Regions from separate parts of the Streptomyces sp. ATCC 21386 genome, predicted to be linked through region 2. Evidence: riboswitches for the same ligand, from Rfam matches in the RefSeq annotation. Region 2 holds a riboswitch; each other region holds the start of a gene.
The links. Region 2 has a riboswitch for thiamine pyrophosphate ahead of thiC (phosphomethylpyrimidine synthase ThiC). Riboswitches for the same ligand answer to the same signal wherever they lie in the genome.

Region 1 (6,670 bases), 7.7 Mb from region 2:
TCGAGGAGTTGTTCTCGGCGCGGGGGCGGCCGGTGGTCTCGCCGGCGCGGCTGGCGCTGGTGTCGGTGTTGCAGTTCGCCGAGGGTCTGACCGACCGGCAGGCTGCGCACGCGGTCCGTTCGCGTCTGGACTGGAAGTACGCCCTGTCGCTGGAGCTGGCCGACGTGGGGTTCGACTTCTCCGTGCTCAGCGAGTTCCGGGCCCGGCTGACCGAGTCGGATGCGGGCCGGGCGGTGTTCGACGCGGTGCTGACGGCCGCCGGGGAGGCCGGGCTGGTCAAGGCGGGTAACCGGCAGCGCACGGACGCCACCCATGTACTGGCCGTGACCAGGGATCTGAGCCGGCTGGAGTTCGTGGTCGAGACACTGCGGGCGGCTTTGAACCAGATCGCCGAGGCGGCCGGGGACTGGCTGATGGGGTTGGCTGCGCCGGAGTGGTTCGACCGGTACTCGGCGCGTCCGGAGGACAGCCGTTTCCCGTCCCGGTGGGCCGCCCGGATCGAGCACGGCGACCAGTGCGGGGCCGACGGCACGGTGCTGCTGGAAGCGGTCTGGTCGACATCGGCACCGCCCGGCCTGCAGCGTCTTCCCGCGGTGGAGTTCCTCCGCCAGACCTGGGTGCAGCAGTTTCACCGCGTCGACGGCACCGTGCGCTGGCGGGAGCCGAAGAACACCCCGCCCGGCCTGATCCGCTTACGCACCCCGCACGAGCCCGGGGCCAGGACCGGAGCGAAGCGCGATCTGGCCTGGTCCGGATACAAGGTCCACCTCAGCGAGACCTGCGAGCCCGACGCCCCGCACCTGATCACCCACATCCACACCACCCCGGCACCGGTGACCGACAACGCCGTGCTGGAGGACATCCACACCGCCCTTGCCGACCGCCAACTGGTGCCGGACGAACACCTGCTGGACGCCGGATACGTCGACGCCGAGCAGATCCACCACGCCCGCCGCGATCACAGCATCACCCTCGTCGGACCGGTCGGGAAGAACACCATCCGGCAACAGGCAACCGGCGACGTCTTCGACAGCACGCGCTTCACCGTCGACTGGGAGCAACGCCAGGCCGTCTGCCCCGGCGGCCACACCAGCGTCCAGTGGAGAGACGCCCAGAGCCACCGCGGCACCCCGGTCACCCGCGTCCGCTTCGCCGAACGCCACTGCACCCCCTGTGAACTGCGGACTTCCTGCACCACCGCCGAAACCGGCCGCAATCTGACCCTGCGCCCCAAAGCCGAACACGAGATCCTCCAGCAGGCCCGCACCGAGCAGGACACCCACCACTGGCGCCGCCGCTACGGACACCGCGCCGGCGTCGAGGGCACCATCTCCCAAGGCGTCCAGGCATTCGGCCTGCGCAGATCCCGCTACCGCGGCCTCGCCAAAACCCGGCTGCAACACCACTTCACCGGCGCCGCCATCAACCTCGCCCGCATCGATGCCTGGCTCACCGGCAGACCGCTCGCCCGCACCCGCACCTCACCCTTCGCAGCACTCCGCCCCGCTGAATGAGATCCAGCGGGGCGGATTTACCAACAGCGTCCTGGTTCCAGGGCGGGGCCCTTTGCCACAGCCCCTCGCGAGATCGGCGGACATCGATAGGATCCGTGTCCATGGGGAGAGCGCGGGTGGGGGACGACGGCAGATATCACGGCGATCTGCCGTGCCGCTGGTGCCAGACACTCATCGACCAGGCGGGCCGACGCAGGCCGCGGCTGTACTGCCGGATGTCACATCGCTGGAAGAACTACGGCGCGTGGGTCGTGAGCGTGGTGGGCGGAATCTTCTGAGCCGACGACTGGCCCGGGCCATACAGATTGATCTGCGACACTTGACGGGTTATGCCGAAGCCCGGAGAACTCACATTCGTCGCCCCCCGCGGAGCCAAGAAGCCGCCGCGGCATCTTGCTGATCTTTCGCCTGCGGAGCGGAAGGAGGCTGTTGCCGCGATCGGGGAGAAGCCGTTTCGCGCCAAGCAGCTGTCCCAGCACTACTTCGCGCGGTACGCGCACGACCCGGAGCAGTGGACCGACATCCCCGCGGGTGCGCGGACGAAGCTCCAGGAGGCGCTGCTTCCTGAGCTGATGACGGTCGTGCGGCATCTGTCGACGGACCAGGAGACCACCCGCAAGACGCTGTGGCGGCTGTTCGACGGGACGCTCGTGGAGTCGGTGCTGATGCGGTACCCGGACCGGGTCACCATGTGCATCAGCTCGCAGGCCGGATGCGGGATGAACTGTCCGTTCTGCGCGACCGGACAGGCCGGGCTGGACCGGAATCTGTCCACCGCCGAGATCGTCCATCAGATCGTGGACGGGATGAGGGCCCTCAGGGACGGTGAGATTCCCGGCGGGCCCGCGCGGCTGTCCAACATCGTCTTCATGGGGATGGGCGAGCCGCTCGCCAACTACAACCGGGTCGTCGGGGCCATTCGCCGGCTCACCGATCCGGAGCCGGACGGGCTGGGGCTGTCGCAGCGCGGCATCACCGTGTCCACGGTCGGACTGGTGCCCGCCATCCACCGGTTCTCCGACGAGGGCTTCAAGTGCCGGCTCGCCATCTCCCTGCACGCCCCGGACGACGAACTGCGCGACACCCTCGTCCCCGTGAACACCCGGTGGAAGGTGCGCGAGGTCCTGGACGCCGGGTGGGAGTACGCGGCCAAGTCCGGGCGTCGGCTGTCCATCGAGTACGCGCTGATCCGGGACATCAACGACCAGGCGTGGCGCGGTGACCGGCTGGGCCGGCTGCTCAAGGGCAAGCCGGTGCATGTGAACCTGATCCCGCTGAACCCCACCCCGGGCTCCAAGTGGACCGCCTCCCGGCCCGAGGACGAGAAGGCGTTCGTCGAGGCCATCGCCGCCCACGGCGTGCCGGTGACCATCCGGGACACCCGGGGCCAGGAGATCGACGGGGCGTGCGGTCAGCTCGCGGCGACCGAGAGGTAGTCTGAGCCCGTACGTACATATCCATATTCCGACAGGGGAGCGCCACAGCGCTGAGAGTGCGGCATCCGGGCCGCAGACCCTCTGAACCTCGCCCAGGTCATTCTGGGTAGGAAGTTCGGTCATCACTCAAGCTGTTGCGCCCTGCCCGGGAGCCCTCGAATCGACAAGGGTCCCGGGCGGGGCCGCGTCTCTTCCTGGTCACTTCCAGGAGGATTGAATTCAGTGGGCATCACCAGGAGAGCAACGGTTCTCGTCGTCGGCCTCGGGCTCGTCACGCTGTCCGCGTGCGGCTCGTCCTCGGACGACACCGGTGCCGGCGACTCCAAGACCGTCACCCTCGTCAGCCACGGCTCCTTCGCCTACTCCAAGGACGTGCTGAAGGCGTTCGAGAAGGAGTCCGGGTACAAGGTCAAGGTGCTGAAGAGCGGCGACGCCGGGCAGGCCGTCAACCAGGCCATCCTGACCAAGGACAACCCGCAGGGCGACGTCTTCTTCGGCGTCGACAACACGCTGCTCTCGCGCGCCCTCGACAACGGCCTCTTCCAGCAGTACGAGGCGAAGGGGCTCGACAAGGTCGGGGCCGAGTACCAGCTGGACAAGGACGAGCACCGGGTCACGCCCATCGACTCCGGTGACATCTGCGTCAACTACGACAAGGCGTACTTCGAGAAGAACAAGATCGAGCCGCCGAAGACCTTCGACGATCTGATCAAGCCCGAGTACAAGGACCTCCTCGTCACCGAGAACGCCTCCACCTCCTCGCCTGGGCTCGGCTTCGTCCTCGGTACGGCCGCGAAGTACGGCGACGGAGGCTGGGAGGGCTACTGGGAGAAGCTCAAGGCCAACGGGGTGAAGGTCGTCGACGGCTGGGAGCAGGCGTACTACCAGGAGTTCTCCGGATCGACGGACGGCAAGAAGGCCGGGGGCGACCGGCCGCTCGTCGTCTCGTACGCCTCCTCGCCGCCCGCCGAGGTCGTCTACGCGGACCCGCGCCCGAAGACCGCGCCGACCGGGGTCGCCGAGGGCACCTGCTTCCGGCAGATCGAGTTCGCTGGGCTGCTGAGCAACGCGAAGAACGCCGAGGGCGGCAAGGCGCTGATCGACTTCCTGATCTCGAAGCGGTTCCAGGAGGACATGCCGCTCAACATGTTCGTGTACCCGGTCGTCGAGGGGGCGTCCGTGCCGGCCGAGTTCACCGAGTACGGGCCCGCGGCGAAGGACCCCGAGACCATGGCGCCGGAGAAGATCGCCGAGAACCGCGACCAGTGGGTCAAGTCGTGGACCTCCCTCGTACTGAAGTAGCCAAGGCTGCTGAGGCAGTCAAGGCGGCCAAGGCGGTTGAGGCAGCCGAGACGGCCGAGGGCGCCGGTTCGGGTGGGGACGTCGGGTCGGTCCAGGTCGCAGCGCGTCGATCTCGTCCGTCCCGTCGACCCCGTTCACCCCGTCCCGGTCGGTCGGGCGGGGCGGCTCGGCTCGGTCTCATGGCGCTGCCCGTCGTCTTCTTCGGGGTCTTCTTCGCCCACCCCGTCGCCGCGATCGTCGTCCGGGGGCTCAAGGCGGACGGCACCTGGCACCTCGGGCGGATCGGGGAGGTGCTGGCGGACGCCGGGATCCGGCACGTGCTCTGGTTCACCACCTGGCAGGCGCTCGTCTCGACCGCGCTCACGCTGGTGATCGCGCTCCCCGGCGCGTATGTGTTCGCGCGCTTCGATTTCAGGGGCAAGGAACTCCTGCGGGCGGTCGTGACCGTGCCGTTCGTCCTGCCGACCGTGGTCGTCGGGACCGCGTTCCTCGCGCTGGTCGGGCGCGGCGGGCTCTTCGACGAGCTGTGGGGCATGAGGCTGGACACGACGGTCTGGGCGATCCTCCTCGCCCATGTGTTCTTCAACTACGCGGTCGTCGTACGGACCGTCGGCGGGCTCTGGTCGCAGCTCGACCCGCGGCAGGAGGAGGCCGCGCGGATGCTCGGCGCCTCCCCGTTCGCGGCCTGGCGCAAGGTGACCCTCCCGGCGCTCGCGCCCGCCGTGGCCGCCGCCGCGCTGATGGTCTTCCTCTTCACCTTCACCTCGTTCGGGGTGGTGCAGATCCTCGGCGGACCGACGTTCTCCACCCTCGAAGTGGAGATCTACCGGCAGACCTCGGAGATCTTCGACCTGTCCACCGCCGCCGTACTGACGCTGGTGCAGTTCGCCGCGGTCGGGCTGATCCTCGCCGTGCACGCCTGGACCGTACGGCGGCGGGAGACCGCCCTGCGCCTGGTGGACGCCTCGCTCACCGCCCGGCGACCGCGCGGGGCCGGGCAGTGGGCACTGCTGGGCGCGGTCCTCGTGACCGTCGTCGTGCTGATCCTGCTGCCGTTGGGCGTGCTGGTGGAGCGGTCGCTCGACGCACCTGGCTTCGGCTACTACAAGGCGCTGACCAGCGACGAGAGCGGAATCTTCCTGGTCCCGCCGATCGAGGCGGTCGGGAACTCGCTGCGCTACGCGGCCGCCGCGACCGCCATCGCCCTGCTCGTCGGCGGACTCGCCGCCGCCGCGCTCACCCGGCGGGCGGGCCGGCTCGTGAGGGGCTTCGACGCGCTGCTGATGCTGCCGCTCGGCGTGTCCGCGGTGACCGTCGGCTTCGGGTTCCTGATCGCGCTGGACGAGCCGCCGCTGGATCTGCGGTCGTCCTGGATCCTGGTACCGCTCGCCCAGGCCCTGGTCGGCGTTCCCTTCGTGGTGCGGACCATGCTGCCCGTCCTCCGCGCGGTGGACGAGCGGCTTCGGGAGGCGGCGGCCGTGCTCGGAGCGTCGCCGTGGCGGGTGTGGCGCGAGGTCGATCTGCCCATGGTGCGACGGGCTTTGCTGGTCGCTGCCGGGTTCGCCTTCGCCGTGTCGCTCGGGGAGTTCGGGGCGACCGTCTTCATCGCGCGCGCCGACAATCCGACGCTGCCGGTCGCCGTGGCACGGCTGCTCGGACGGCCGGGCGAGCTCAACTACGGCCAGGCGATGGCCCTTTCGACGATTCTGATGGTGGTGTGCGCGGTGGCCCTGCTGGTGCTGGAACGCCTCCGTACCGATCGGACGGGGGAGTTCTGATGGTGCTGCTCAGGCTTGAGGACGCGACCGTACGGTTCGACGGTCGGTCCGTGCTCGACGCCGTCGACCTGGAGGTCGCCGAGCATGAGATCGTCTGTGTGCTGGGGCCCAGCGGCAGCGGCAAGTCGACGCTGCTGCGGGTGGTCGCGGGGCTCCAGCCCCTCGACGGCGGACGGGTCTCGCTCGACGGGCTGGACCAGCGCGGCGTGCCCGCCCACAAACGCGGTGTCGGCCTGATGTTCCAGGACCACCAGCTCTTCCCGCAGCGGGACGTGGCGGGCAACGTCGCCTTCGGGCCCCGCATGCACGGCGCCGCGAAGGACGAACGCACCGTACGGGTAAGGGAGTTGCTGGAGCTGGTCGGGCTGCCCGGGGCCGCACGCCGACGCGTCGGGGAGCTCTCCGGCGGCGAGCAGCAGCGGGTCGCGCTGGCCCGGGCCCTCGCGCCGCGTCCCCGGCTGCTGATGCTCGACGAGCCCCTCGGCCAGCTGGACCGATCGCTGCGGGAGCGTCTGGTCGTCGAACTCCGGGAGCTTTTCAGCGAGTTGGGGACCACCGTGTTGGCGGTCACGCACGACCAGGGCGAGGCTTTCGCGCTGGCCGACCGGGTCGTGGTGATGCGGGACGGGCGGATCGCCCA
Region 2 (6,670 bases):
CGAGCGTGCGCACGATCTCCTCCGCGACGAGCTCGCTGTTGGCGACCGTGCCGACACTGCTCTGCGCGATCGAGAAGAGCAGGAGCAGCGGCAGCGCGGCACCGGCATAGGCCAGAACGAGAGTGTTGACCACCGATGCGATGTGGTCGCGGCCGATCCGGATGCCCGCGCGGTACAGGTTCCGCCAGCCCATCATCGGATTGGCCTCGTGCAGCTCCCACACCGCCGACGTCTGGGTGACCGTCACGTCGTCGAGCACGCCGAGCGAGCCGATGATGACGCCCGCGAGCAACAGGCCGCTCATGTCGATCGTCGGGTACAGCCCATGGATCAGACCGGTGTTGTCGTCCGTGTTGCCGGTCAGGTAGGCCGAGCCGATGAAACCCGAACCCAACAGGCCGATCAACAGCAGCGAGATCAGGGTGCCGATCACCGCCACGGAGGTCCGGGCCGAGAGCCCGTGGCACATGTAGAGGGCGATGAGCATGATGGCGCTCGCCCCGACCACCGCCACCACCAGCGGGTTCGAACCCTGCAGGATGGCCGGCAGGATGAAGAGGGTCAGCACCAGGAAGCTGATGGCCAGCGCCACCAGGGCCATGAGACCGCGCATCCGGCCCACGGCCACCACGGCGAGTGCGAAGATCCCGGCGAGCAGCACCATCGGGAACTTCCGGTTCACATCGGTCACCGAGTACTGCAAATCCTTGGGCGCGGCGGGTTCGTAGGCGACCACGACCTCCTGGCCCTGCTCCAACTGCCGTGACTGGTCGGGCTGGACGATCTCGGTGAAGGTACGGCCCTTGTCGTCACCGGTGTCGACCCGGACCGTGGCCTTCTTGCAGGTGCCGTTCGCCTGCTGCTGGGCCGACGAGCCCTCGGCGGTGGACGTGTCGCCGGTCGGGGTCCCGCCCGAGGCGTTCACCGACGAACAGCTGACCTCTTCGACCTTGGTGACGGTGGCCTGCTGTGTCTGTCGGTCGAAGCCCACCCCGGTGCGTTCGTGGGCCGGGGCGCCGCCGGGCCAGAGCACGACGAGACCCACGACGACCGCGGTCGCGAAGGGGATCAGCACCGCCGCGATGACCTTGCGCAGGTGCTGCGACACGGGCGCGGCGGGACCGTGGCCATGGCTGTGCGAATGGCCGTGGCCGCCACCGGAGGACGGGCCTTGGTCGTGCCCTCCGCCGGAGCCGTGTCCCCCGCCGGAGCCGTGTCCCCCTCCAGAGCCAGGGCCGCCGCCGGAGCCGTGGCCGCCTCCGGAGCCGTATCCATGGCCACCGTCGGAGCCACGGCCATGGCCGTTTCCAGGGCCATGGCCGTGGGGCGGCTCGTGGGGCGGAGGCGGGGGCTGCTGCGTCGTGGTCACCGACCGATCATCGCAAGAACGAGCGATGCCCACTGTTCACCGCGCCACATCTGCCGCTAGCGTGGAGGCACCTTTGCACACGCGGGAGCTCGGAGCACCGGGCTGAGAGGGCGCTGACCTCCGCAGACGCGATGTTTCACGTGGAACATCGTCGGGCGGAAATTGCTGCGTCGACCGCTGAACCTGTTACCGGGTAATGCCGGCGTAGGGAGTAGGTCTCATGACCATCGAGGACACACGCACGCCTGCCTCCAGCCAGACGGACGGGGCATCCGCCGCGTCCCCGGGTGAGAACAGCCAGGGTGAACAGCCCCTGGAGGCCGGGAAGTCCATCGGCTGGCACAAGGCGTACATCGAGGGCTCACGCCCCGATCTGCGGGTGCCGGTCCGCCAGGTGCATCTCACCAACGGACAGTCCGTCACCCTGTACGACACCTCCGGTCCGTACACCGATCCGACCGCGGAGACCGACGTCAGGCGGGGACTGCTCCCCCTGCGCGAGAACTGGATCATCGCCAGGGGAGACACTGAGGAGTACGCGGGCCGTCCCGTCCGCCCCGAGGACGACGGGATCAAGCACACCTCGCCACGCGGCGGGCTGCGCAACCTCGACGCGGTGTTCCCGGGGCGGCCGCGCCAGCCGCGCCGGAGCCGCGACGGCCAGGCCGTGACCCAACTCGCGTACGCACGACGCGGGGAGATCACACCCGAGATGGAGTACGTGGCCGTTCGGGAGAACGTCTCGCCGGAGGTCGTCCGCGAGGAGATCGCCGCAGGCCGGGCCGTACTGCCCGCTAACGTCAATCACCCCGAGATCGAGCCGATGATCATCGGGAAGCGGTTCCTGGTGAAGGTCAACGCCAACATCGGCAACTCCGCGGTCACCTCCTCCATCGAGGAGGAGGTCGAGAAGATGACCTGGGCGACCCGCTGGGGCGCCGACACGGTCATGGACCTGTCCACCGGCCGGAACATCCACACCACCCGCGAGTGGGTGCTGCGCAACTCCCCCGTCCCCATCGGCACGGTGCCGCTGTACCAGGCGCTGGAGAAGGTCGACGGCAAGGCCGAGGAGCTCACCTGGGAGATCTACAAGGACACCGTCATCGAGCAGGCCGAACAGGGCGTGGACTACATGACGGTCCACGCGGGTGTGCGCCTCGCGTATGTGCCGCTCACCGCGAACCGCAAGACCGGCATCGTCTCGCGCGGTGGTTCGATCATGGCGGCCTGGTGTCTCGCCCACCACAAGGAGTCGTTCCTCTACGAGAACTTCGAGGAACTGTGCGAGATCCTCGCCGCCTACGACGTCACCTACTCCCTCGGTGACGGCCTGCGGCCCGGTTCCATCGCCGACGCCAACGACGAGGCCCAGTTCGCGGAGTTGCGCACGCTCGGGGAACTCAACCGGACGGCGAAGCGTTTCCACGTACAGACCATGATCGAAGGCCCGGGCCATGTCCCGATGCACAAGATCAAGGAGAACATCGACCTGCAGCAGGAGATCTGCGATGAGGCTCCGTTCTATACGCTCGGCCCGCTGACGACGGACGTCGCACCGGCGTACGACCACATCACCTCGGGCATAGGCGCCGCGATGATCGCGTGGTGGGGCACGGCGATGCTCTGCTACGTCACGCCCAAGGAGCACTTGGGACTGCCCAATCGCGACGACGTGAAGACCGGCGTCATCACCTACAAGATCGCGGCCCACGCGGCGGACCTCGCCAAGGGGCACCCGGGCGCACAGGAGTGGGACGACGCGTTGTCGGACGCTCGCTTCGAGTTCCGCTGGGAGGACCAGTTCAACCTGGCCCTCGACCCCGATACGGCCCGCGAGTTCCACGACGAGACCCTCCCGGCGGAGCCGGCCAAGACGGCTCACTTCTGCTCCATGTGCGGTCCGAAGTTCTGCTCGATGAAGATCTCCCAGGACATCCGTCGTGAGCACGGTGGTTCCCGGGCCGACATCGAGGCGGGTATGGCCCAGAAGTCCAAGGAGTTCGCCGAGGCGGGGAACCGGGTCTATCTGCCGATGGCGGACTGAGGGGCGACGAGGGATCGGGGCACGGCGGCGGGAGCGTTCACGTACGGCCGAGGGACCGGGGCTCGGTCGTGGCTCCTGCTGCCTGGACGCGGTGCCTCGTGCTTGCGTGCGGACCGCGGTCCCCGGGCGACGAGCGGTGCTCTTCCGGCCGTTGCCGGGAGAGCCCGCTGCCGCGGTGTGGGCGGTGGCCTGAGGCCTGTTGTCAGTCCGGCTGGTGTTCCGGGCCGCCGAAGTCCGGGCTGGAGAAGTCCGGGCTGCTGTAACTGGGCCGGGAGCCGGAGCTGCCGCTGTCCGGGCTGCTGCTGAAGCTCGGACGGTTGTAGCCGAGATGCGGCATACGGCTGGGCGGGGCCGGACGGTCCGGCTCCAGCAGCAGAGCAGGACCCGGGTTCGCGAGGGCGTCGCGGAGGAACGGCAGGATGCCGCGCTCCAGGAGGGCTTCGCGCCAGGCTTCCCTGGCCCGGGTCAACTCCTCGTTCAGCTCGCTGCGCGCTCCGTCGTCGAGGAGCGCGGTGGCGTTGTTGCGCAGGGCCGTGAGCAGGAGGCCGACCGCGGCCACCAGGATCGCCGCCGCGGTGACCGCACCGAAGACCCAACCCGTGGTGAGGAGGGTCTCGGCGATCGCCCGCTCGGGGTCGAGCACCTTCATGACGTACCCCACGAGCAGGAAGAGCACCGCCGCGGTTCCGGCGAGGACCGGAGCGAGTACTGCGGCGACCGCACCGGCGCCCGCCCCCGCCGCCTCCGTGACCTCGCCCACGGTGGCGGCGAGGTTCACCGTGGAGCCGTCCGGCTCGCTGGAGCCGGGCGCGGTCCTCTCGGAGGCGGGCGTGGCGGCCGACGGAGGGCTGCGGAACTCGTCGCGGACCTTGACGTAGTACTGGTATTCGGTTGCCGCGGCGGCCGTGATGATCGCCGAGGCGTTGAGGGCCATCGTGCGCAGCTGTTCGGTGTTGAGCCGCTGGAGACCGGCGGCGAATTCCGGGCGGTGTGGTGCGGAGCGCAGCGCCTCGCCGAGGATCCGCTCGTACTCCTGGCGGTCCTCACTGAGCAGGTGCTGCGGAACGCTGTTCATCTGCATCCCCCGATGCTCCGTAGGGCTTGTGGCTCGGCATGCTGACGAGCCGTCGGGCAGAAACGGAGGGGAGCCTGCTACGGATAAGCCGATGGTAGAGCGGTGACGGCAGGCGGTGACAGGGGGTTTGAAGAAATTGGCACCTGGCCAGCGAAGTCTTCCGACCGGGAACGCCTGCCCGCTGACGGCTCAGGTAGGCAGGGGAAGTTCCTGGACCAGCAGCTTTCCGGCCATGGTGACACCGCCGTCCATGGCGACGGCCAGACCGTCCGCATAGGTGTACGGTCCGTCGACCGAGGGGCCCGCGCCGTCCTCGCCGTCCTCCGAGCCGACCTCTCCCAGGAGGTAGGGAATCGGGCTGTGACCGTGGACGATGCGGGTGCCGCCGTAGGTTTCGAGCAGCGAGCGCACGGCGTCGGCGCCGCCCTCGTCCCGGAAGGCGAAGCGGCGGGTGAACTTGCGGAAGAGGTCCCAGACCTCGTCCGCGTCGTTGCGCGTGATCGTCTCGCGGATGGTGTCGTTGACCGCCTCGATGGAGTCGCCGTAGTCGCGGTAGGCGGTGGTGTCGGAGTGCACCAGAAGGTGGCCGTCGACCTCCTCCATGGCGTCCAGACGGGCCATCCACTGGAGGTGGTGGTCCTGGAGGCGGTCCATGTCGGTCTTCTGGCCGCCGTTGAGGAGCCAGGCGGCCTGGAAGGTGGCCGTGCCCGCTCCGGAGTTGACGGGGGTGTCGCCGAACCGCTTGGCGCCCAGCAGCAGCAGCTCGTGGTTGCCCATGAGTGCCTTGCAGTAGCCGCCGGCCGCGGCGGCCTCGGCGGACAGGCGCATCACGAGGTCGATGACGCCGATGCCGTCCGGACCCCGGTCGGTGAAGTCGCCGAGGAACCAGAGCCGGGCGGTGCCCGCCGACCAGTTGCCCGCGGCGTCGACGAGGCCCTTCTCGCGGAGCGCGGCGAGGAGCTCGTCCAGGTAGCCGTGGACGTCCCCCACGACGAAGAGCGGGCTCGGCCGGACGGAGGACGGCTCGGCTGCCGCGGCCTCCGGGTCGATCACGACCTGGAGGGTGTCGCCCCGGTTGATCACCGGAAGGTCTCGCTGGGTCGGGGTGTATCCCTCGGGGTAGCCCTCGGGATCCCCGGCGGGCCCGGCGGCTTCGCCGGGCTCCGCGGAGTGTCCGTACGGACCGGCCTCGTGGACGTACGCGGGCACGCGGAAATCGCGCACCGTCGGCGTCCGCACCTCGGGTCCCTGACCGGCCCCCTGCGTCATCGACCCCTCCACCACCATCGCCCGCATCTGCACCGCATCGGACTGCCTGGTCGCGACGGTCCGCGGTGTGTGCGCCCATCATAGGAATGCGGATCGCGCCGTGTGATGACCCAGGGGTGGTGAAATGGCGCAGGGCCCCAGTTCACCGCGGTTTTCTCCCGAATTGGGCGGGGCTCACCCCGCCCGATTCCCGTTCGGATCCGCAAGTGGGACGTCAACCCGCTTCAGGTGATCGTGGCGGGCTGACCGTCGTACGCGGTGGACGCCGCTCGGACGAGGTCCGCACGATCAGCTCCGTCGGTATCACCTGCTCGACCGGCTGGTCCGATTCGACCCCCTCGATCGCGTCGATGAGGAGCTGGACCACGGCCGTGCCGATCCGACGCGGCTTCAGCGACAGCGTGGTGATCGGCGGCTCGGTGGACGCGTACACGGAGGACTCGCTGCAGCAGACGAGCAGCAGGTCGTCGGGGACGCGCAGACCGTAACGCCGGGCCGCGGCGAGCAGATCGGTGCCGTTCGGGTCGAAGAGGCCGTAGACCGCGTCCGGGCGGTCCGGGCGGGCCAGCAGTCGGTCGGCCGCGACGGCTCCGGCGCACGGATCGTGCGCCGGATAGGACTCGTAGACGGGATCCTGGCCCACGCGCTCGCACCAGCGCAGGTACGCGGTGGTGGAGAGGTGGGTGTACGTGTCCGTCGAGGTGCCGGTGAGGAGTCCGATCCGGCGGGCGCCCGCGTCGGCCAGGTGGTCGAGGATGCCGAGGACGGCGGCCTCGTGGTCGTTGTCGACCCACGCGGTGACCGGCAGCGTGCCGGCCGGCCGGCCGTCGGAGACCACCGGTAATCCCTGGCGGACCAGTTCGCTGACGACCGGGTCGTGGTCGGAGGGGTCGATGACCACGGTGCCGTC
Region 3 (6,670 bases), 2.5 Mb from region 2:
ACGACAGCGTCACGTACGTCTGCCCGACCGCGAAGGCGATCGCGCCCAGCCCGATGACAATCACGTTGGGGATGAGGACACCGAGGACGACACCGAGGAAGCCCGCGAAGGCGAGCAGACGCCAGCGCAGGCGCGCCTTGTACTGCAGCAGCACCTCACCCAGCAGCCACAACGCGACGACGCCGAACGCGATGTAGAGGACCGCCCAGCCCATGTACGCCCCTCTCCCTGTAGCCGCTACGCAGTGTCTCGTACGCGAGTGCGACCGGTCTAGGCCCGTGGTGGATGGTGCAGGCCCAGGTTCTCGTAGATTTCCAGAGTCGCGGTGGAGTTGTTCAGGGTGATGAAGTGAAGCCCGGGGACTCCCTCGTCCAGCAGCCTCGCGCAGAACTCCGTGGCGAACTCGATGCCAATGGAGCGTACAGCGGCCGGATCGTCTTTGGCTGTGACGATCCGCTCTTTCAGGGCGTTCGGGATGGCGGCGTTGCTGAGTTTCGGCAACCGTTCCAGCATCTTCACGCTGGTGACGGGCATGACCTCGGGAATCACGGGGGTTTCGCAGCCTGCGCTCGCGACCGCGTCCCTCAGACGCAGGTACGAGTCGGGGTGGAAGAACATCTGCGTGATCGCGTAGTCGGCGCCCGCCCGGCACTTGTCGACGAAGCGCGCCACGTCGCTGTCCCAGTCCGGGGAGCGGGGGTGCATCTCCGGGAAGGCCGCCACGCCGACGCAGAAGTCGCCCGACTCCTTGATGAGTTGGACGAGTTCGGCGGCGTAGGTGAGCCCCTGCGGGTGCGCGATCCACTCGCCCATCGGGTCACCGGGCGGGTCGCCCCGGACGGCGAGGATGTTGCGGATGCCGGCGTCCGCGTACTGGCCGATGATGTTCCGCAGTTCGGCGACGGAATGGCTGACCGCGGTGAGGTGGGCCACCGGCGTGAGGGTGGTGTCGGAGGCGATCTGCTCGGTCGCCTTCACCGTGCCGGCCCGGGTGGAGCCGCCCGCGCCGTACGTCACGGAGACGAAGCTGGGCGCGACCGCCTCGATCCTGCGGAGGGCGGTCCACAGGTTCCGCTCGCCCTTCTCCGTCTTGGGCGCCCAGAACTCGAAGGAGTAGGTGGTCTTGCCCGTGGCGAGCATGTCGCGCACGGTCCGTGCGCGGTCCGTGCGGGTCGAAGCGGTTCCTAGGGCCATACGGGCAGGTTAGTCAGGTCGGAGCGACCCCCCAACCAAACCGGTACCTTTTGTCCCTTTTGTCGATCTCTTGTCCACGCCTTGGACAGCCGTGGACATGGGCGCGACCGACTGGAGGGCACACAGCCACTGCCGGCTAGAGGGCGCGCAGCCGCTTGGTGAACTCCGCCGCGGCGGCTCCCGGGTCGTCGGCCTCGGTGATCGCCCGGACGACCACCACCCGCCGGGCACCCGCCTCGACGACCTCGTCGAGATTGCCGAGGTCGATGCCGCCGATGGCGAACCAGGGGCGGTCGGTGGCGAGGGCGGCGGTGTACCGGACGAGATCCAGGCCGGGGGCGTGACGGCCCGGCTTGGTGGGGGTGGGCCAGCAGGGGCCCGTGCAGAAGTAGTCCACGCCCTCCTGGACGGCCGCGGCGGCGGCCTCCTCCTCGGCGTGGGTGGAACGGCCGATGAGCACGTCCGTCCCGAGGACGGCACGGGCGGCGGGAACCGGGAGGTCGCCCTGGCCGAGGTGCAGCACGTCCGCGCCGATGGCGTGGGCGACGTCCGCGCGGTCGTTGACGGCGAGCAGCTTGCCGTGCCGGCGGCAGGCGTCCGCGAAGACCTGGAGGTGCTCCAGCTCCTCGGCGGCCTCCATGCCCTTGTCGCGGAGCTGCACGATGTCCACGCCGCCCGCGAGGACCGCGTCCAGGAACCGCGGGAGGTCGCCCTGGCGCTTGCGGGCGTCCGTGCAGAGGTAGAGCCGGGCGTCGGCGAGCTGTGCGGCGGCGTCGGGCATGGGTGCGTCCCCCGTTGGCGTGCGTGATCGGTGCGGCGTACGGGACGCGACCCTCGCGGGCCCGGCTCCCGTACGCCGTACAGGCGGCTCTGCTGCGAACTTCCGGGGTGTCCCCGGTGTCTCTGATCTGTCTGGTGTGTCTGGTGCCTCAGGTGTTTTCCGGTCAGACGGCGAGCGCCTGGGCGCGGCGCTTCACCTCCGTGCCGCGATTCTCGCTCAGCGCCTGGGCCGGGGTGCCGGGCAGGCTGGGGTCCGGAGTGAAGAGCCACTCCAGCATCTCTTCGTCGGTGAAGCCGTCGTCCCTCAGCAGGGTCAGGGTGCCGGTCAGGCCCTTGACCACCTTGTCTCCGTCGATGAAGGCGGCGGGGACGTGCAGCGCGCGGTTCTCACCACGGCGTACGGCGATGAGCTGGCCTTCCTTCACCAGCTGCCGCACTCGGGTCACCTCGACGTCCAGCATCTCTGCGATGTCGGGGAGGGTAAGCCACGCGGGGACGAGAGCATCGATCTTTGCGTCAATCTCGGTCACGTCTCCAAGACTGCCATCTGGGACTGACAGTGGGTAGCCGAGCCGCGTCCGGCCTACGCCGTCGCCGCCTTCAGCGGCCTCGCCGGGTCCTCCAGCAGCAGCGGATCCATCGGGGTGCCCGCCTCGATCAGGCGGCGGCCCTGGGCCAGGTCGCGGGGGCGGCCCACGGCCAGCAGGGCGACCAGGCGGGTCTCCCGGAGCCAGCACACCGACCAGGCGGCGCCGGTCGGGTCGCCGCGCCGGACCATGGTGTCGGCGGAGGCGTGGTCCCCGGCGTACTGGACGAACCGGCCGAACTGCTCGGACCAGAAGTACGGGACGGGGTCGTAGGGCCCGGGGGTCTCGCCGACGATGTTCGCCGCGACCGTGCGGGGGCCCTGGAGGGCGTTGTCCCAGTGGTGGACGAGCAGGCGCCGGCCGTACCTGCCCGAGGGGAAGGAGGCGCAGTCGCCGACGGCGTAGACATCCGGCGCGGAGGTGCGCAGATGGTCGTCGGCCACCACCTCGCCGTGGGCGCCGAGCTCGATGCCGGAGCCCTTCAGCCAGGCCGTGGCGGGGCGCGCGCCGATGCCGACGACGACCGCGCCCGCCGGGACCAGGGTGCCGTCGTCCAGGACCACCGTCCCGGGCTCGACGCGCGCCACGCGCGCGTGGGTGCGCAGGGTGGCGCCGCTGTCGGCGTACCAGGCGGTCATCGGGGCGGCCACCTCCGCGGGGAGCGCGCCCGCGAGCGGGCGGTCCGCCGCCTCGACGACCGTGACCGCGCAGCCCGCCTCGCGCGCGGCCGTGGCGAACTCCGCGCCGATCCAGCCCGCGCCCACGACCACGATGTCGTGCTGCCGTGCCAGCACGGGCCGCAGCCGCTCGGCGTCGTCCAGGGTGCGCAGCAGATGCACCCCGGGCACCCCCTCGACGCCCGGCAGCCGGACCGGTTCGGCGCCGGTCGCGACGACGAGGACGTCGTACGGGACGGGCCCGGCGGCCGTGTCGAGTTCGTGGCCGGCGGGGCGCAGGCCGGTGACCTCGCGGCCCAGCCGGAGGTCGATGCCGAGCGCCTCGAAGTCGACGTCGAAGGCGGAGCCCTCGGCGTTGCCGAGCAGGACGGCCTTGGACAGCGGCGGCCGGTCGTACGGCTGGTGCGGCTCGGCGCCGAGCAGGATCACGTCGCCGGTGAAGCCCTGTTCCCGCAGGGCGACCGCCGTCTGCACGCCCGCCATTCCCGCGCCCACCACGACCACGCGCCGCGCCGGTGATCCGCCCCTCAGCTGCGTCTGCTCGCTCACCCGATCACCATAGACAACTGATATTCGGTCAGTCAGGGGGTGGGGTCCGTCGGCTCGTCGACCTGCTCCACCACGCTCGTCCCGCTGCCGGTCCGCGACTCCCACTCCCAGGTCTCCTCCAGCCGGACCCGCCCGTCGGGCAGTTCGACGACGAGGGACACGCAGTGCCCCGAGGCGGTCGTCCCGTCGGTCTTCAACTGCACATAGCGGAAGTCCAGCCGGTCCCCCGCCCGCGTGCCCACGAGCCGGCCGCGCACGACGTCGCCGCCCGCGTAGTCGGCCCAGACCTCGCCGTCCTCCTCGTGGTACGTGAACCGGGTGCGGGTGCCCACCTGACCTGGGGCTTGGTCGGCGACGGGGGCGAGGACGAGACCGTCGAGCGAGCGGGCCATGGGCACGGGCTCCCTTACTGAGGCGATCGGCGGGGGCTAGGGTGGGCCACCGTAGAGCACTCGCGGGAGCCCGGACGCACCGGGCTGAGAGGGAGGCTGGCGGCCTCCGACCGTACGAACCTGATCCGGGTCATGCCGGCGAAGGGAGGGGCTGGACGCCCATGTCGCGTACGCACACGTCAGACGTCCTCGTCGTGGGGGGCGGAATCATCGGTCTCGTCACGGCGTGGCGGTCCGCGCAGCGCGGGTTCGCCACGGCCGTCGTCGATCCCGAGCCCGGCGGCGGGGCCGCGCGGGTGGCGGCCGGGATGCTCGCCGCCGTGACCGAACTGCACTACGGCGAGCAGACGCTGCTGGGGCTCAACCTGGAGTCCGCGCGCCGCTATCCGGACTTCGCCGCCGAGCTCACCGAGGTCACCGGCCTCGACCTCGGCTACCGCCGCTCGGGCACCCTCGCCGTCGCGCTCGACGCCGACGACCGCGCCCATCTGCGCGAACTGCACGCCCTGCAACGCCGCTCGGGCCTCGACTCGGAGTGGCTGAGCGGACGGGAGTGCCGTCGCCTGGAACCGATGCTCGCGCCCGGCGTGCGTGGCGGGCTGCGGGTCGACGGGGACCACCAGGTCGACCCGAGGCGGCTCTCCGCGGCCCTGGTGAGGGCCTGCGAACGCGCCGGGGTGGTGTTCCACCGGAGCTGGGCCGAGGAGCTGTCGGTGGCCCGGGAGCGGGCCACGGGGGTCCGCACCGGCGCGGGCGACCGGCTGGACGCCGGGCACACCGTCCTCGCCGGGGGCAGCCTCAGCGGGCGGCTCGCCGGGGTCCCGGCCGAAGTGCGGCCGCCGGTGCGGCCGGTGAAGGGGCAGGTGCTGCGGCTGACCGTCCCGAAGCCGTACGCGCCCTTCCTGAGCCGTACCGTGCGGGCCGTGGTGCGCGGCAGCCAGGTCTATCTGGTGCCGCGCGAGAACGGCGAACTCGTCGTCGGCGCGACCAGCGAGGAACAGGGCTGGGACACGACGGTCACCGCGGGCGGGGTGTACGAACTGCTGCGGGACGCCCACGAACTCGTGCCCGGGATCACCGAACTACCGCTCACCGAGACCCGCGCGGGACTACGGCCCGCCTCCCCCGACAACGCCCCGCTCCTCGGCCCGAGCGGACTGGACGGTCTGCTCCTCGCGACGGGCCACTACCGCAACGGGGTGCTGCTCACGCCGGTCACCGGCGACGTCCTGGCCGAGGTGCTGACCACCGGTGAACTGCCGGCGGAGGCACGCGACTTCACCCCCTTGCGGTTCCGCGCCGGCGCGGCCCGCGAACTCCTGGAGCAGCCCGTATGAGCACCACCGGGACCCTGACCGTGTCCGTCAACGGGGAGCGGCGGCAGATCGCCCCCGGCACGGCCCTCGACGCGATCGTGCGGACGCTCACGCCGTCCGTCTCCGGGGTCGCCGCCGCTCTCAACGAAACCGTCGTCCCGCGCGCGCGGTGGACGACCACCGCCCTCGCCGAGGGGGACCGTGTCGAGGTCCTCACCGCCGTCCAAGGAGGCTGATCCCATGGCAGACGACCCCTTCGTCCTCGGCGGTACGACCTACGCGTCCCGTCTGATCATGGGCACCGGCGGCGCGAGCGGCCTGGACGTCCTGGAGCGCGCGCTGGTGGCCTCCGGCACGGAGCTGACCACGGTCGCGATGCGCCGGGTGAACGCCGACGTGCACGGCTCGGTGCTGTCGGTGCTCGACCGGCTCGGCATCCGGGTGCTGCCCAACACGGCCGGCTGCTTCACGGCGGGCGAGGCCGTGCTGACGGCCCGCCTCGCGCGTGAGGCGCTCGGTACGTCCCTGGTCAAGCTGGAGGTCATCGCCGACGAGCGCACCCTGCTGCCGGACCCGATCGAACTCCTCGACGCCGCCGAGACGCTCGTCGACGACGGTTTCACGGTGCTGCCGTACACGAACGACGACCCCGTGCTCGCGCGCAAGCTCCAGGACGTGGGCTGTGCCGCGATCATGCCGCTCGGGTCGCCCATCGGCTCCGGGCTCGGCATCCGCAACCCGCACAACTTCCAGCTGATCGTCGAGCACGCGCGCGTGCCGGTGATCCTGGACGCCGGCGCGGGGACGGCGTCGGACGTCGCGCTGGCGATGGAGCTGGGGTGCGCGGGCGTCATGCTCGCCTCCGCGGTGACCCGGGCGCAGGAGCCGGTCCTGATGGCCGAGGGCATGCGGCACGCGGTGGAGGCCGGACGGCTGGCGTACCGGGCGGGCCGCATCCCCCGCCGTCACTTCGCGGAGGCCTCGTCGCCCGGCGAGGGACTGGCGCGGCTGGATCCGGAACGCCCCGCGTTCTGAGGCGGAGCTCACGCCGCCCCACCCCTCACTCGAACAGTCGAACGAGTTCCGTCGGAGACCCGCTCGTCACAGCCCTCCGGTCTCGGTCACAGCTCTGCTGCAGTACGTCTCCCGGCTCCCGGGACCCGTGGGCCTGTCGG

Region 1: it holds a riboswitch for thiamine pyrophosphate, as region 2 does, so the genes downstream of both, GWK25_RS08685 (thiamine ABC transporter substrate binding subunit) here and thiC (phosphomethylpyrimidine synthase ThiC) in region 2, are expected to answer to the same signal.
Region 3: it holds a riboswitch for thiamine pyrophosphate, as region 2 does, so the genes downstream of both, thiO (glycine oxidase ThiO) here and thiC (phosphomethylpyrimidine synthase ThiC) in region 2, are expected to answer to the same signal.

The regions. Positions count from the first base shown of each region.
Region 1 is NZ_JAAVVL010000001.1:1,969,382-1,976,051, forward strand. Features, by position in the region: gene GWK25_RS08675 (IS1182 family transposase) at 1-1,514, shown strand, start outside; gene rlmN (23S rRNA (adenine(2503)-C(2))-methyltransferase RlmN) at 1,844-2,950, shown strand; TPP riboswitch at 2,974-3,081, shown strand; gene GWK25_RS08685 (thiamine ABC transporter substrate binding subunit) at 3,173-4,252, shown strand; gene GWK25_RS08690 (iron ABC transporter permease) at 4,432-6,030, shown strand; gene GWK25_RS08695 (ABC transporter ATP-binding protein) at 6,033-6,670, shown strand, end outside.
Region 2 is NZ_JAAVVL010000001.1:9,697,643-9,704,312, reverse strand. Features, by position in the region: gene GWK25_RS41770 (YibE/F family protein) at 1-1,369, opposite strand, end outside; TPP riboswitch at 1,441-1,597, shown strand; gene thiC (phosphomethylpyrimidine synthase ThiC) at 1,590-3,416, shown strand; gene GWK25_RS41760 (hypothetical protein) at 3,619-4,497, opposite strand; gene GWK25_RS41755 (metallophosphoesterase) at 4,681-5,760, opposite strand; gene GWK25_RS41750 (LacI family DNA-binding transcriptional regulator) at 5,975-6,670, opposite strand, start outside.
Region 3 is NZ_JAAVVL010000001.1:7,200,661-7,207,330, forward strand. Features, by position in the region: gene GWK25_RS30955 (hypothetical protein) at 1-214, opposite strand, end outside; gene metF (methylenetetrahydrofolate reductase [NAD(P)H]) at 271-1,194, opposite strand; gene thiE (thiamine phosphate synthase) at 1,331-1,975, opposite strand; gene GWK25_RS30970 (Rv2175c family DNA-binding protein) at 2,139-2,504, opposite strand; gene GWK25_RS30975 (NAD(P)/FAD-dependent oxidoreductase) at 2,558-3,787, opposite strand; gene GWK25_RS30980 (hypothetical protein) at 3,820-4,179, opposite strand; TPP riboswitch at 4,232-4,343, shown strand; gene thiO (glycine oxidase ThiO) at 4,341-5,516, shown strand; gene thiS (sulfur carrier protein ThiS) at 5,531-5,731, shown strand; gene GWK25_RS30995 (thiazole synthase) at 5,736-6,530, shown strand.